One region of the Effusibacillus sp. SKA8 genome, then DNA from elsewhere that is predicted to be linked to it. Evidence: riboswitches for the same ligand, from Rfam matches in the RefSeq annotation. Region 1 holds a riboswitch; each other region holds the start of a gene.
The links. A riboswitch is a leader RNA that binds a small molecule or an ion and turns the genes downstream of it on or off. The one in region 1 is predicted to bind cyclic di-GMP.

Region 1 (4,067 bases):
GCTTAGAATCGGGCGGGAAGCCGCCTGATCCGCGATGAATGCAAGCGGAAGGCCGGCAAACGGGATCAGTATTGCCATAGTGGCGCGGCAATTTCCTCGGTTGCGATTCCGGAAAGTGAAGACCGCGTAAGCGAACGTCAAGAAATAGTAGACCAATAAGCACCACTCAAGCATACTTACATTCCTCACGCATCAGTTTTGTGACAATTCCGTGTTGTCGTAGCCTCATCACCACTGTTTGTGCTTCCCTCAGCCCGGTGTTGGTCAAGAGCAGAACCAGCCGTCCCTGCCATAGCCCGATGTAATCTGTGTCGCGCAGCAGTTGGGAAATCCGTTCGGCGACATCTTTGGGATCTTGGCCCGCCGCTTCAACGGACAATAAGCTGTAGTCGGCGTAATCATGCTCTTTGATCGACTGTTTGCTGCGCAACACTTCCAGAAACGCTCCTTCTTTCAGAATCGGAGTATCTCCAACGTACCGCTCGGCCCGCGTGACGGCGGTATAGGTGAACGTGCGGGACAGCGAACGCGAAATCAAGTCGACCGCGATTTTGAACAGATTTTCTTGATAAAGAGTGAAGCGTTCAAAGGCCTGATCCTGCAGACAGACGAGGGCGACCGTTTCTCCCTCGTGTACTACGGGAGCTGCCAGCATCGGCAGACCAGGTACGAGCGCTTTGTTCACAAAAAGCCGGTGGGTGCGAACCACATCCGCCAACTCCGGAACGTCGCTCAACCGTAGCGAACGCGGGAAGTGCGAGTCAGAATCGTTCGAACGGAGCAGCAAGCGCAAATAACCTGTGCGTGAGATGGCGTAAATGGCGATCTTCTTCGTCTCCATCAAGTCCTCCAGCACTTTGATAGCGGCGCCGAGTACCTGTTCCGGCTCCAGGCTCTCCAGTTCGGCCACGATCGACTGAATGCGCCCCAGGCTGTCCCTGTTTGCCAGCACCTGCCGCTGCAGCGCTTCCTTGGCGCTTCGGGTGTCTCTGTACACGTCCATCAGCAGCTTGTAACGCTGTTTTTCCAGCATTAAATCGTTTTGCGCCTGGGTCAATTCCCGTTTCTTCTTGTCCATGACAGAACCTACGGAAAAACCGAAAAACAGATATAAGGGCGATATGAACAAAAACTCCGGATCGTACAACAACGACGCCCAGTCCCGACCGTCCGCCAGACTGTCCGTCACATACATGACGATAACCGCCAGCGACGCCAAAAACGACTGGCGTGTGCCGTAGATTACCCCCATCAACAGAATGTAGAACAGGGGGAGGTCAAATGCAGTTTGGTGAACAAAACCGGTATCGTGCCGGGACAGGGCAAACACAACGGCAAAGGCGAGCGCATTTTCTACATACGGGCGAACGATGGTCATCCATCGGGGCTTCCGCGAAACGGCACGAACCTCTTCCCGGGTTGCGGCCACTTCCTGCTGCGAAAGCCATTGGAAGGTGTAGAACAGTCCTTCCTGAAGCGAGTAAAGGGGCACCCAGTCGAAATCCTGTTTCAGCCGGCTGTTGTCCAAGCATGAGCGGACAATTTCTCCCGGCCGGCGCTCCAGATACGTGATGCCTTCCACCGGCGAAAACGTGCGAATCGCCTCAATCAAGTCGTTTACGCTGGTTTCCCTGCCCGTCGAAACATTATAGATCCCGGTGGCGTCGCTTGTCGCGCCCCGGTAGATAGCATCGGCGACATCATCAACGTAGATAAAATCACGTGTCTGCGTTCCATCTCCGTAGACTGTCAGCGGTTTTCCTTCGCGAACTTGGTTCAGAAAAACGGAGATGACCCCACCTTCCCCGGTCTGGCGTTGCCGCGGTCCATACACGTTTGCAAACCGCAGGCAAAGGGTGTCGAGGTGATAAATCTCGCGCCATTTTTCGCAGTACAACTCGCCCAGCCACTTGTTGATACCGTATGGCGACAACGGGTTGCACGGATCTTCCTCTGTTACCGGGATTCGCCCCGGCTCCCCGTATACCGCTGCAGAGGAGGCAAAGACAAACTTCTTTACACCGTTCAACCTTGCGCAGTACAGCATGTTGACCAGACCAAGTATGTTCGTTTCCGTGTCTGCGCGAGGACGTTCCATGGACGTGACAACGTCGGTTTGAGCGGCCAGATGAACGACGACGTCGAAACCGACACTGCGGAACACTTCCTCGCAAGCAGGGTCTTTCACGTTATACCGGTATGATTTGTGCGGAACCGTTACATTTCCCCTTCTCCCCGAAGAGAGATTGTCGATAACGTAAACCTGATGGCCTTCTTTGTAAAACCGTTCCACTACCGCGGAACCGATAAAGCCATATCCGCCCGTAACCAGTATGTTCATTTGTATACCTCCAGACCGCCGGAAACAACAAAATTGGATAGGATCTACCTGTACTTTTGTAAAGGTTTTTTTGTTTCTTCTAGGCAAGGAAGAATTGCTGAAATAGTCCGTCAAAATTCATGCAACGCTATCAATGTGCCCATAATTGTTCTCTTCTTCATAGGCGACTGTCGATAAATGACAGATCAATTTCCTCGATGGTGCATAGCGACTAAACAATTGCAAAAAACGCAATTTTTTCATCTGGTCGGTAGTTTCGATGTCGGGTTCCCAATCGGTTGAACTTCATTCAACTCCTTGTTTCCCCGTAAAAGTTTCAATATGACGCCTCCCCCTTGCCTGGATGTTCTTCCAAGACAAAAACCGACCAATATCCAAAGATATTGGTCGGTTGCGCTACTCACTCCCAACTGTCCAAGCGCCCAATTCCAGACAGTTTTTCATCGCTTCCAGATTAGATTATGCAAATGGAACGCTTCAGCGCTTCGGTTATACAACCATTTATACAATCAATCTTTTTTGTTATAATTTTACATTCAGAAGTGTTTCAAGTCAATATTGATTTGACCTATCTGATTTGACCTATCCCGAACAATTCACAAATCATTCATATTTGGTATTTTCCCCTTACGATTAACAGTGAAAAAAGAGTTTAGTCTGAATTCTTATCGCCTCATCCTCCGATATACCGCGAATGAATATACGAAAGGCGACACGAGCGAAAGCGCAAGGGCGATTCCAAACAGCCACGCAGCCGCCACTCCCGGCAAAAACGCGCAGACGATCGCAACCAGGCCTGTTGCCATCCAGACCGGCCCCGCCATCCGGTGCGTGCGTCTCCACACTTCTTCATCCGCCAACGTCCACGGAGTTCGAATTCCCATAAAATAATTGAAACGAATCCGGCCGAAATAATTACCCAGGATCAGGTACAGCACCCCGATGCCCAACAATGCAAACATCTGCATCTTGATTGGATAGCCCAAATTGTACGCCAATACGAAAGCAAGTCCTGCGCTGAGCAGCATAGTAACCGCAAAGCGGATTGTTTCAAACACGCCTGCAAATTTTTCGTAGTTTTCCCGTTTCGGATCGATAAAGCGCGCAACCTTGATAACAAACTGCAATCCCAACAACAGCAGCCCGTACATCAACAGAAACGTCAGCTTATTCTGGTAGCCATCCGGCTGTCCGTCAAGTCCGAAATGCACGGCCATGCTTTCGGGCAGCCGGTTATACAAGAAAACCGCCGCCACAATCGGCATCAACGCCACGATCGCAATCGCCAGATCCGCTTTTCCCCACTTATTTTTCAGGTTCGTCATGTTTTTCGCCCTCCTTCTTCTCCGTTCCCAGAATGTCCAGGAACCATCCGATCACTTCCTGCACCACCGTCGTGTTCAGCGAATACACAATGTTTTGCCCGCGCCGCTCATCCAGAACCAATTTTGCTTGCTTTAAAGAATTGAGGTGATGCGAGATGCTTGGCTTTGTCATCGAAAAATGGTCCGCAATCTCCCCCGCCGTCATGTCCCGCCCGCGCAGCAGCCGTATGATTTGCCGCCGGGTCGGATCGGACAACGCTTTGAACGTTTCGTTCATACAATCTCCTCTTTTAGATATTTAGATAATCATCTAAATATATCCTACACCCGTTTCCACATCATGTCAATCCACGTTTCCGGTTAACAAAAGACGGCCCATTGCGAAAACGGCCGTCCAGTTT
Region 2 (4,067 bases), on a different contig from region 1:
AGGAAGCGGTCGGGGAAATATTCCAAGCGGCTGTCGAACTGGGGGGAACACTGTCGGGGGAACACGGCATCGGAACGATGAAGGCGCCTTATATGGAAATGGAACTTGGCCCCGTCGGCCTCGACATGATGAGGCGGATCAAGCGGGCGTGGGATCCGGACAACATTTTGAACCCTTATAAAATCTTTCCCCGGCCGGGCCAGACGCGGGTGGTGCTGACCGAATGAACGAGTTGCAACAACTGCTGCAATACGACGAGACATTTCGTTGCGTTCAGTGCGGATACTGCCTCCCCGCCTGTCCAACCTATCGGGTTCTGGAAAAGGAGTCGGCGTCCCCCCGCGGACGGATTGCTTTGGTCAAAGCGGCTGCGGAAGGAAAGATTGGGGTCGCGGAACATCTGGCCCGGCCGATCGATTTGTGTCTGGGCTGCCGGGCATGCGAAACGGTCTGCCCGAGCGGGGTGAAGTACGGGACCATTCTGGAAGGGGCGAAACAGGCGATCCGTGCCGAAAAACAATGGAGCCCTTTGGTCAAGGGATTCAGGCGGTTTGTGTTTCAGAGATTGTTCCCGTATCCGGGACGTTTAAAAGCGGTTGGCGGACTGATCTGGCTGTATCAAAAATCGGGATTGCGGAAGGCGGCCCGCGCTTTGCGGATCACGCGGAAATTGCCGTTTCATCTGGGCGAGTTTGAGCGGGCTTTGCCCGATGTCCCGCCGCCCGTTTCCTATCTGGGGAAAAGGCCGCTTTTGCAGCCGGCGGGACGCCCGAAAGCGAAAGTGGCCTTTTTTGCCGGTTGTGTGATGGATTCCCTGTTTTTCGACACCAACCGAAAAAGTATCGAACTGCTGGCTGCCGCCGGTTGCCAGATCGTCATTCCAAAAATGCAAACCTGTTGCGGCGCGTTGCATGCGCATGCGGGAGAGGTGGAACTGGCGAAAGAATTGGTAAAACGGAACATCGAAGCGTTTGCAGCGAGCGGAGCGGATTGGTATGTAAACAATGCGGGCGGTTGCGGGGCGATGTTGGCGGAATACGGTCATTTGCTGGCCGACGATCCGGAATGGGCGGAACGCGCGAAACGGTTTGCCCGGAAGAGCCGGGATATCAGCGTGATCTTGGCGGACCTGGGCCCCCTTCCGTTTCGCAAGGAGCTGCCGTACCTGATTACGTATCAGGATTCCTGCCATCTTCGCAATGTGCAAAAAGTGTCCGCCCAGCCGCGGGAACTCTTGCGCTCCATTCCGGGGGTCCGGTATGTGGAGTTGCCTGTGGCGGACGAATGCTGCGGTTCCGCCGGCATCTACAGTCTGGTCGAATACGATGCTTCCATGAAAGTGCTGGACCGGAAAATGGAGTTTGTCAAAGCCTCCGATGCCGCGATTGTGGTTACTTCCAATCCGGGATGTCTGCTGCAGATGCGCATGGGCATTCAGCGGGCGGGACTGGAGAACCGGATGAAAGCGGTGCATCTCATTGAACTGCTGCACGAAGCTTGCGGGCTGTGACCGAATCCTGAGAAGCCGATTGGCGCTGAGAAGTTGACAAATGAGAAGTTGACAAAAATGTTTTGCCCGCATAATAATTTAAGTGAAACCTGAACAATGACTAATTGGAAGCGATGAAAACTGTCCGGAATTGGGCGCTTGGACAGTTGGGAGCGAGTAGCGCAACCGGCCAATATCTCTTATGGATATTGGTCGTTTTTTGTCTTGCGGAACATCAAATTTTATTATAAATGGCCGCGAAATGCTGGCGAAGGCAATCAGGAGTTAAGGGTATGCTCTCTCACGTAATTTATTTTTTTGACAACTACGGTCATTTTTATCTGGTCATTCAACTCACGATTGTTTTTCTCTTGTATGTCTTGACTCGTTTGAAGGTCATCAGCTGCCATGCATTGATGTCTTATACGGCCCTGTTGGAAACCCTATACATGGTATGGCGTGTTTTGTTTACTCTTGTGTTTGATGGGCTTATCAACCTGTTTTTTTCCTTGTTGCTTTTCTTTTGGGAATTTGTGGGCTACTTTCAACAGTTGATTTTTTACATCACCATGTGGAATCCTCTCAATCGGAAGACTCCTGAATTAGACGGATATACTCCGACCGTGGATATATTTGTCCCTACATATAACGAATCGATCGACATTCTAAAAAGAACGCTTGTTGCTTGCACCTATATGGATTACCCCAAAGAGAAACTCAAAATTTATGTACTTGATGATGGGGGTCGTAAAGAAGTCAAACAGCTTGCGTCGGATCTTGGGATTATCTATATCGCTCGTCCTGAACACAAACACGCAAAAGCAGGAAATCTAAACTACGCTCTAGCCCAATCTTCCGGTGAATTGGTTGCGACAATTGATGCTGATATGGTTCCGAAATCCAATTTCTTGCAGGAAACGGTCGGTTTTTTTCGTAAGAGGAAAATGGGTTTTGTTCAGGCTCCACAAGCATTTTTTAATCCGGACCCTTTCCAGCACAATTTGTCATCTTCCGGGCAAATCCCCAACGAACAGGATTTTTTCATGCTTGAAATGCAAGCGGGCAAAGATCGTTTTAATGCAACTATGTATGTGGGCAGCAACACTGTTTTTTCCCGTCAGGCGCTAGAATCCATTGGGGGATTTGCTACCGGGTGCATCACGGAAGATGTCGCTACGGGCATGTTACTGCAAGCCAAAGGATATCGTTCTGCTTTTGTAAAAAAAGTGTTGGCAAAAGGTCTATCTGCTGAAAGTTTTTCCGAACTTTTACATCAAAGAGACCGCTGGTGCAGGGGAAACATTCAAGCCGCCAAACTGTGGAATCCTTTGACCATTCCGGGTTTAAGCATCATGCAACGCCTGTTGTATTTTTCCGGGATTCTCTACTGGTATTTTGGCGTTCAAAAACTTGTCTATATTCTGGCTCCTATTTTATACCTTGTCTTTCACATCCAATCCCTTCAGGCAAGTATGCATATGTTGCTCATCATTTGGTTGCCTAAACTGATCGCTAGTGCTCTAACTTTTCGAATTCTGTCGGCTGGCCGAAGAAACATCTATTGGAGCCATGTGTATGAAACCGCAATGGCGCCCAAATTGTCAATTTCAGCAATGAAAGAGACCCTTGGGTTAAAGTCCTCTAAGAAATTTCGTGTCACAAATAAGGGGGTAATTTCCACAAAAGTACATATAGAGTGGGGAATTTTTGCGTTTTATTCCCTAATGTTTTTGTTGAGTTTGCTTGGGATCTCCAAGGTTATCTATTTGTACCTTGTCAGTCACGTGATTTCTTCGGGTGACGTCTTGAATCTTTTTTGGTGTCTCTACAATTTGGGCGGTATTATTTTAAGCGTTTTTGTTAGTGTGGAAAGACCCCGATACCGGAAAGCGGAACGCTTTGCCGTCACACTTCCATGTAAACTGACGGTTGATCAGACTACGTACAATGGCTATATACGGGATATCAGTGAAACGGGAGCCAACGCCCAATTTGAATTGTCCGTTCCCTTTTCGGACAGCAGGTGTACGGTGTATATCCCGGAAATAAAGTCATCACCGCTATCGGCACGAATGGTCTTCACTACATCAACCGATCGTTTCACGACTCGCTTTTGCTGGGAAGATCTCTCTTTGGAACAATACAGAGAATTGGTGAAACTGATTTTTGATCAACCGGAAAATGTAAGCAAGGAATATAAACTGAAAGGGCAATATCATTTTCTTCAGGCTTTTTTACGCAGTGCGAGAGAAAAATTTTTGAACATCCGTTCCTCGCTCAAACGTTCCCAAAACGTTCCTTCAAATTTTGGGGAAAACTCAAAAAATATCGCGACATAAATTCGTCTCATGGTGTTTGCCGCCGGCGTTCGCAAGGGCTTATTTTTTCTGGGCCTCTTTCTCCAACGTAAACAGAAGCCCTTTCGAATCCACTTCGAGATCCATTTCCAACGCCTTCATGTCGGAAACGGGGTGCCCTTGTTCGGCCATGTCCCGTTTGATGTACTCCCGCAGTTTGTCTGCGATTGCCTGCCAGTCCATGCCGGGCGTAAAACAGGAACGGGCGATGTCGGCAAAGG
Region 3 (4,067 bases), on a different contig from region 1:
TGCGCCTCAAAAACTTGGGTGAATTGGTGGCGAAAGCGGAAGAGCTTGTCACGCAGCTCAGTGTCGCTTTCAATTATCTGTCGGGAGAACAAAAAGAAATCGGAGCCGTACTCCAATCGGTCGAAGAAAAACAGTATCTCGGCATCCGCGTGATTCAGGCCCAGGAGGAAGAGCGCCGCCGGTTGGCGAGGGAGATTCATGACGGTCCGGCGCAGATGATGGCGAACGTGGTGTTGCGCTCGGAAATTGTCGAAAAGGTCCTGGACCGGGATATCGAACGTGTCCGTTCGGAATTGCGGGAATTAAAACAGATGGTCCGGGACAGCCTGGCGGAAGTTCGCCAGATTATCTTCGACTTACGGCCGATGGAACTTGATGACCTGGGGCTGGCTCCCACCTTACGCCGCTATCTTGCAAAGTTCCAGGAGAAACACGGAATCCAGACGGATTTCGTGTTGATCGGACAGGAACGGAGATTGCAGGGGCCGATTGAGGTCGCCATCTTCCGTTCCGTGCAGGAGGCGCTTAACAATATATGGAAACATGCGAAAGCAACCCTTGCCACAGTCAAGTTGGACATGAGCAGTCCCGTGATCACCGTACAAATCGTCGATGACGGAAAAGGGTTTGACGTGAAAGAGAGAGGCAGGAACGAGCAGGGGCATTATGGGTTGTTGGGGATCCGGGAGAGGATCCAACTGCTTGGTGGCCAAGTGAAGTTCCGTTCACGAATCGGGGAGGGGACCAAGGTGATGATCACTCTTCCGATATCTGACAAGGAGGCAAATCAAGTTGAGCCCTCAGAGTCCGATCAAGATCGTCCTTGCTGACGATCACACGCTTTTTCGCCAGGGATTGAGGCGAATTTTCGAACTGGAAGACGATTTTGCGATTATTGGGGAAGCCATGGACGGCAACCAGGCGATTTCGCTTGCCGGCGCTTTGGCCCCGGATGTGATCCTGATGGATATCAACATGCCGGGAAAAAACGGGGTCGAAGCGACAAAATTGATTAAAGAAGCGCACCCGGGGGTCAGAGTGCTCATTCTGTCCATCCATGACGATGAAGCTTACATATTCGAATCGATCCGGGCAGGTGCAAACGGATATTTGCTGAAAGATGTCGAATCCGAAGTTCTCGTGCAAGCGGTGCGGGAAGTGGCGAACGGTACGGCATTCATACATCCGCAAGTGACGACGAAACTGTTGAATGAGTTTAAACGCCTGAGCCACAAGATGGCGGATGGCCAGGTTTTGCACGAGCAGACCGCGGCAACCGTGGAGCGAGATTCCTGGCAGGACCTGCTGACCCAGCGCGAGATGGAAATCCTGCGTTTGATGGCGGAAGGAAAAAGCAACCGCACCATCGGCGAAACGCTGTTCATATCGGAGAAAACCGTCAAAAATCATGTTTCATCCATTCTCGGCAAACTCGGAGTGGACGACCGCACACAGGCGGTGATCACGGCTGCCAGACGCGGTTGGGTAAGGCTCTGAACGAACGCCTGTCGCAAGGCGAGCATATATTGACACCACAAAGGGAGGTGTCAGTTATGCTCGCCCTTTTCGTTTGGGCGTTGGCGACCTATGGCTTTGTCGTCGGGCTGTTGAGGTTGATCCGGTATCTCCGCGCAAGCGTTTCGTCCAACCGCCGCATCACATTGGTGCTGATCGTGTGCGACGGAGAATTTTATATTGAGGGAATCGTCAGAGTCATCGCATATAAAGCGTTCTTGCACAGAAAAGACATGCGAATTGTGGTGGTGGACACCGGTTCCCGGGATGCGACCCAAAAAATTGTCAACCGCATGCAGGAGCGGGACGGCAGAGTCCGACTGATTGAAACGGGCGAAGATTTTGATGCGGAACTGCTTAAAAATATCTGGCAAGAGGCCGGATTGGATAGTTCTTTTGCACTATTTGATCTGCGCGGATGGAAAAATCCGATAAAAATTATCCCCGGGTTGACGAGAGTTGTCGAATAGGCGAAAAATTTCCCGAAAAATAGTCCTACGGCCCTATGTACGATCCAGTCGAATCATGTAAAATAAAAGCAAGGAATGAGTCAATCATCAAGGGCAAACCTGGTCGAAAGACAGGGACGCAAAGCCATGGGTCTAAGGCTGGAAACAGTTAGGACAGCCAGGCTGCTGATTGTTCCGGTGCATTGCTCAATTCCACAAAAGGTTTCCTCATTGACCCTTTTGGAATCCCCCTACCCCCACAAAACCAAGAGGTTCTTCTCCCCGGAAGGGCCTCTTGGTTTTTTCTGCGACGGATCCATTCCCATACACCTTATGTTGTGCATTCTTTATGAGGGTTTCATGAAACCTTTATGAATTCTTAAAACTTTGTTGATACGTTAAAACTGCAAATGAGAAGGAGGTGTGCGCTTGCCGCATATCGTTTTGCTGTCCGAGGCGATCGGAGCGGGCCACGAACGGGCCGCTTCCGCGATTGAAGAGGCGCTTTTGTCCCGGTACTGGGATGTGCGCGTGACCAGGCTCAATTTGCTTGATACCTTCCGGCCGCTGACCGCGAAAGTGACGCGGGCGTTGTATTTGGAGACCTTGGCCCGCCGTCCCCGTTTATGGGGGAAATGGTACGAATGGCAGAGGGAAAAGGAGATGAACGGCATCAGCCGGTCGATTGTGCACGGGATCCTGCAAAAGGATGTGGGAGCTTGGCTGCGGCGGCTGACCCCGGATGCTGTCGTATGCACGCATCCTTTGCCCGCTTGTCTGATCGGAGAGATGAAGCGCAAAGGGCTGCGCGTGCCGCTGTGCACGGTTTTGACCGATTTTGACATGCACGGGTATTGGGCGCATCCCGAGGTCGATCTTTATTGCGTTCCGGTGAATGAGACAGCCAGTGAGCTCCGCAAGCGGCTGCATGGGGATTCGGAGATCCGCGTAACGGGCATCCCCATCTCGCGGGCTTTCGCGTATGAGCTGGCGGAAGCCGTTGCAAACCCGTCGCCAAACAAACGCGTATTGGTTATGGGCGGCGGATTGGGGATCGGTGTTCCGCAAACCGTTCGGCAAATTGTCGAGTCTGGGCACGACAATTTGATCGACTGTGAAATCACTGTCGTTTGCGGTTATAACCAGCCTTTACGGAGAGAGCTGCATTCCCGGTACCACGGCCGGCAAAACCTTAAAGTCTTCGGGTATATCCGCGAGATTCCCCGCTTGATGGCCGTAAGCGACCTGCTGGTGACCAAACCGGGCGGCTTGACGATAGCGGAAGCGCTTGCCATGAAACTTCCGATGGTGTTGTACACACCGATTTACGGGCAGGAGTGGAGAAACGGCCAATTGATGTCGGAGTTGGGAGTCGCTGTCACGGTCCGCACTGCAAGAGAGGCTGCCGATGCGGTGCGCGGTTTGTTGGAAAGCGGTTCTGACAGGGAAAACATGATCAGGCGCATGGAGACGATCAGACGTCCGGATGCCGCCATGGAAGTGGCTGGTGCGGTCATGGAAATCGCTTTGGAAAACCGCAACCGAAACACGGCGCTGCGCATGTTGCGGTAGCGGCAAAAATTCTCGATTCGGAGGTCGATTTTATTTGCGGGTTGCCCTTTTTTCGGATACGTTTCCCCCTCAAATCAACGGGGTGGCGATGACGCTTAGCCGTCTGGTCGGATACTGGGAGAGAAAGAGGATTCCGTACCTTGTCTTCGCGCCGGATGACATGGAAGCAACGGATGATTCGAAGCGCATTCGCCGCGTGCCGAGTGTTCCGTTTCCGCTCTATCCGGAATGCAGAATTCCCTTGTCGCGTTATGCGAAGATCGAAAAACAACTCCTCGAATTTCAACCCGATTTGATTCACCTGGCGACACCGTTCACGCTGGGGGTGATCGGCCACCGCTTCGCCCAGCGCCACGGAGTGCCGGCGGTCTCGTCGTATCACACCAATTTTGACCAATACCTCGACTATTACCGTCTTCCTTTTCTCAAGAAAATGCTCTGGTCTTACGTAACCTGGTTTCACAACCATTGCGAACGCACCTACTGCCCATCGACCGCCACCAAGCAAGTGGTGGAGCAAAACGGAATCCG

Region 2: it holds a riboswitch for cyclic di-GMP, as region 1 does, so the genes downstream of both, AC4ED1_RS07640 (glycosyltransferase) here and AC4ED1_RS08260 (NAD-dependent epimerase/dehydratase family protein) in region 1, are expected to answer to the same signal.
Region 3: it holds a riboswitch for cyclic di-GMP, as region 1 does, so the genes downstream of both, AC4ED1_RS06745 (MGDG synthase family glycosyltransferase) here and AC4ED1_RS08260 (NAD-dependent epimerase/dehydratase family protein) in region 1, are expected to answer to the same signal.

What each region holds. Positions count from the first base shown of each region.
Region 1 covers NZ_JBZCSF010000008.1:34,949-39,015, reverse strand. Annotated here, with positions in the region: gene AC4ED1_RS08265 (hypothetical protein) at 1-78, opposite strand, end outside; gene AC4ED1_RS08260 (NAD-dependent epimerase/dehydratase family protein) at 167-2,341, opposite strand; cyclic di-GMP riboswitch class II at 2,718-2,801, opposite strand; gene AC4ED1_RS08255 (SdpI family protein) at 3,007-3,666, opposite strand; gene AC4ED1_RS08250 (autorepressor SdpR family transcription factor) at 3,647-3,943, opposite strand.
Region 2 covers NZ_JBZCSF010000007.1:59,784-63,850, reverse strand. Annotated here, with positions in the region: gene AC4ED1_RS07650 (FAD-binding oxidoreductase) at 1-227, shown strand, start outside; gene AC4ED1_RS07645 ((Fe-S)-binding protein) at 224-1,510, shown strand; cyclic di-GMP riboswitch class II at 1,608-1,690, shown strand; gene AC4ED1_RS07640 (glycosyltransferase) at 1,783-3,828, shown strand; gene AC4ED1_RS07635 (MBL fold metallo-hydrolase) at 3,868-4,067, opposite strand, start outside.
Region 3 covers NZ_JBZCSF010000006.1:50,776-54,842, reverse strand. Annotated here, with positions in the region: gene AC4ED1_RS06760 (sensor histidine kinase) at 1-830, shown strand, start outside; gene AC4ED1_RS06755 (response regulator) at 793-1,497, shown strand; gene AC4ED1_RS06750 (glycosyltransferase) at 1,554-1,985, shown strand; cyclic di-GMP riboswitch class I at 2,068-2,155, shown strand; gene AC4ED1_RS06745 (MGDG synthase family glycosyltransferase) at 2,394-3,536, shown strand; gene AC4ED1_RS06740 (glycosyltransferase family 4 protein) at 3,451-4,067, shown strand, end outside.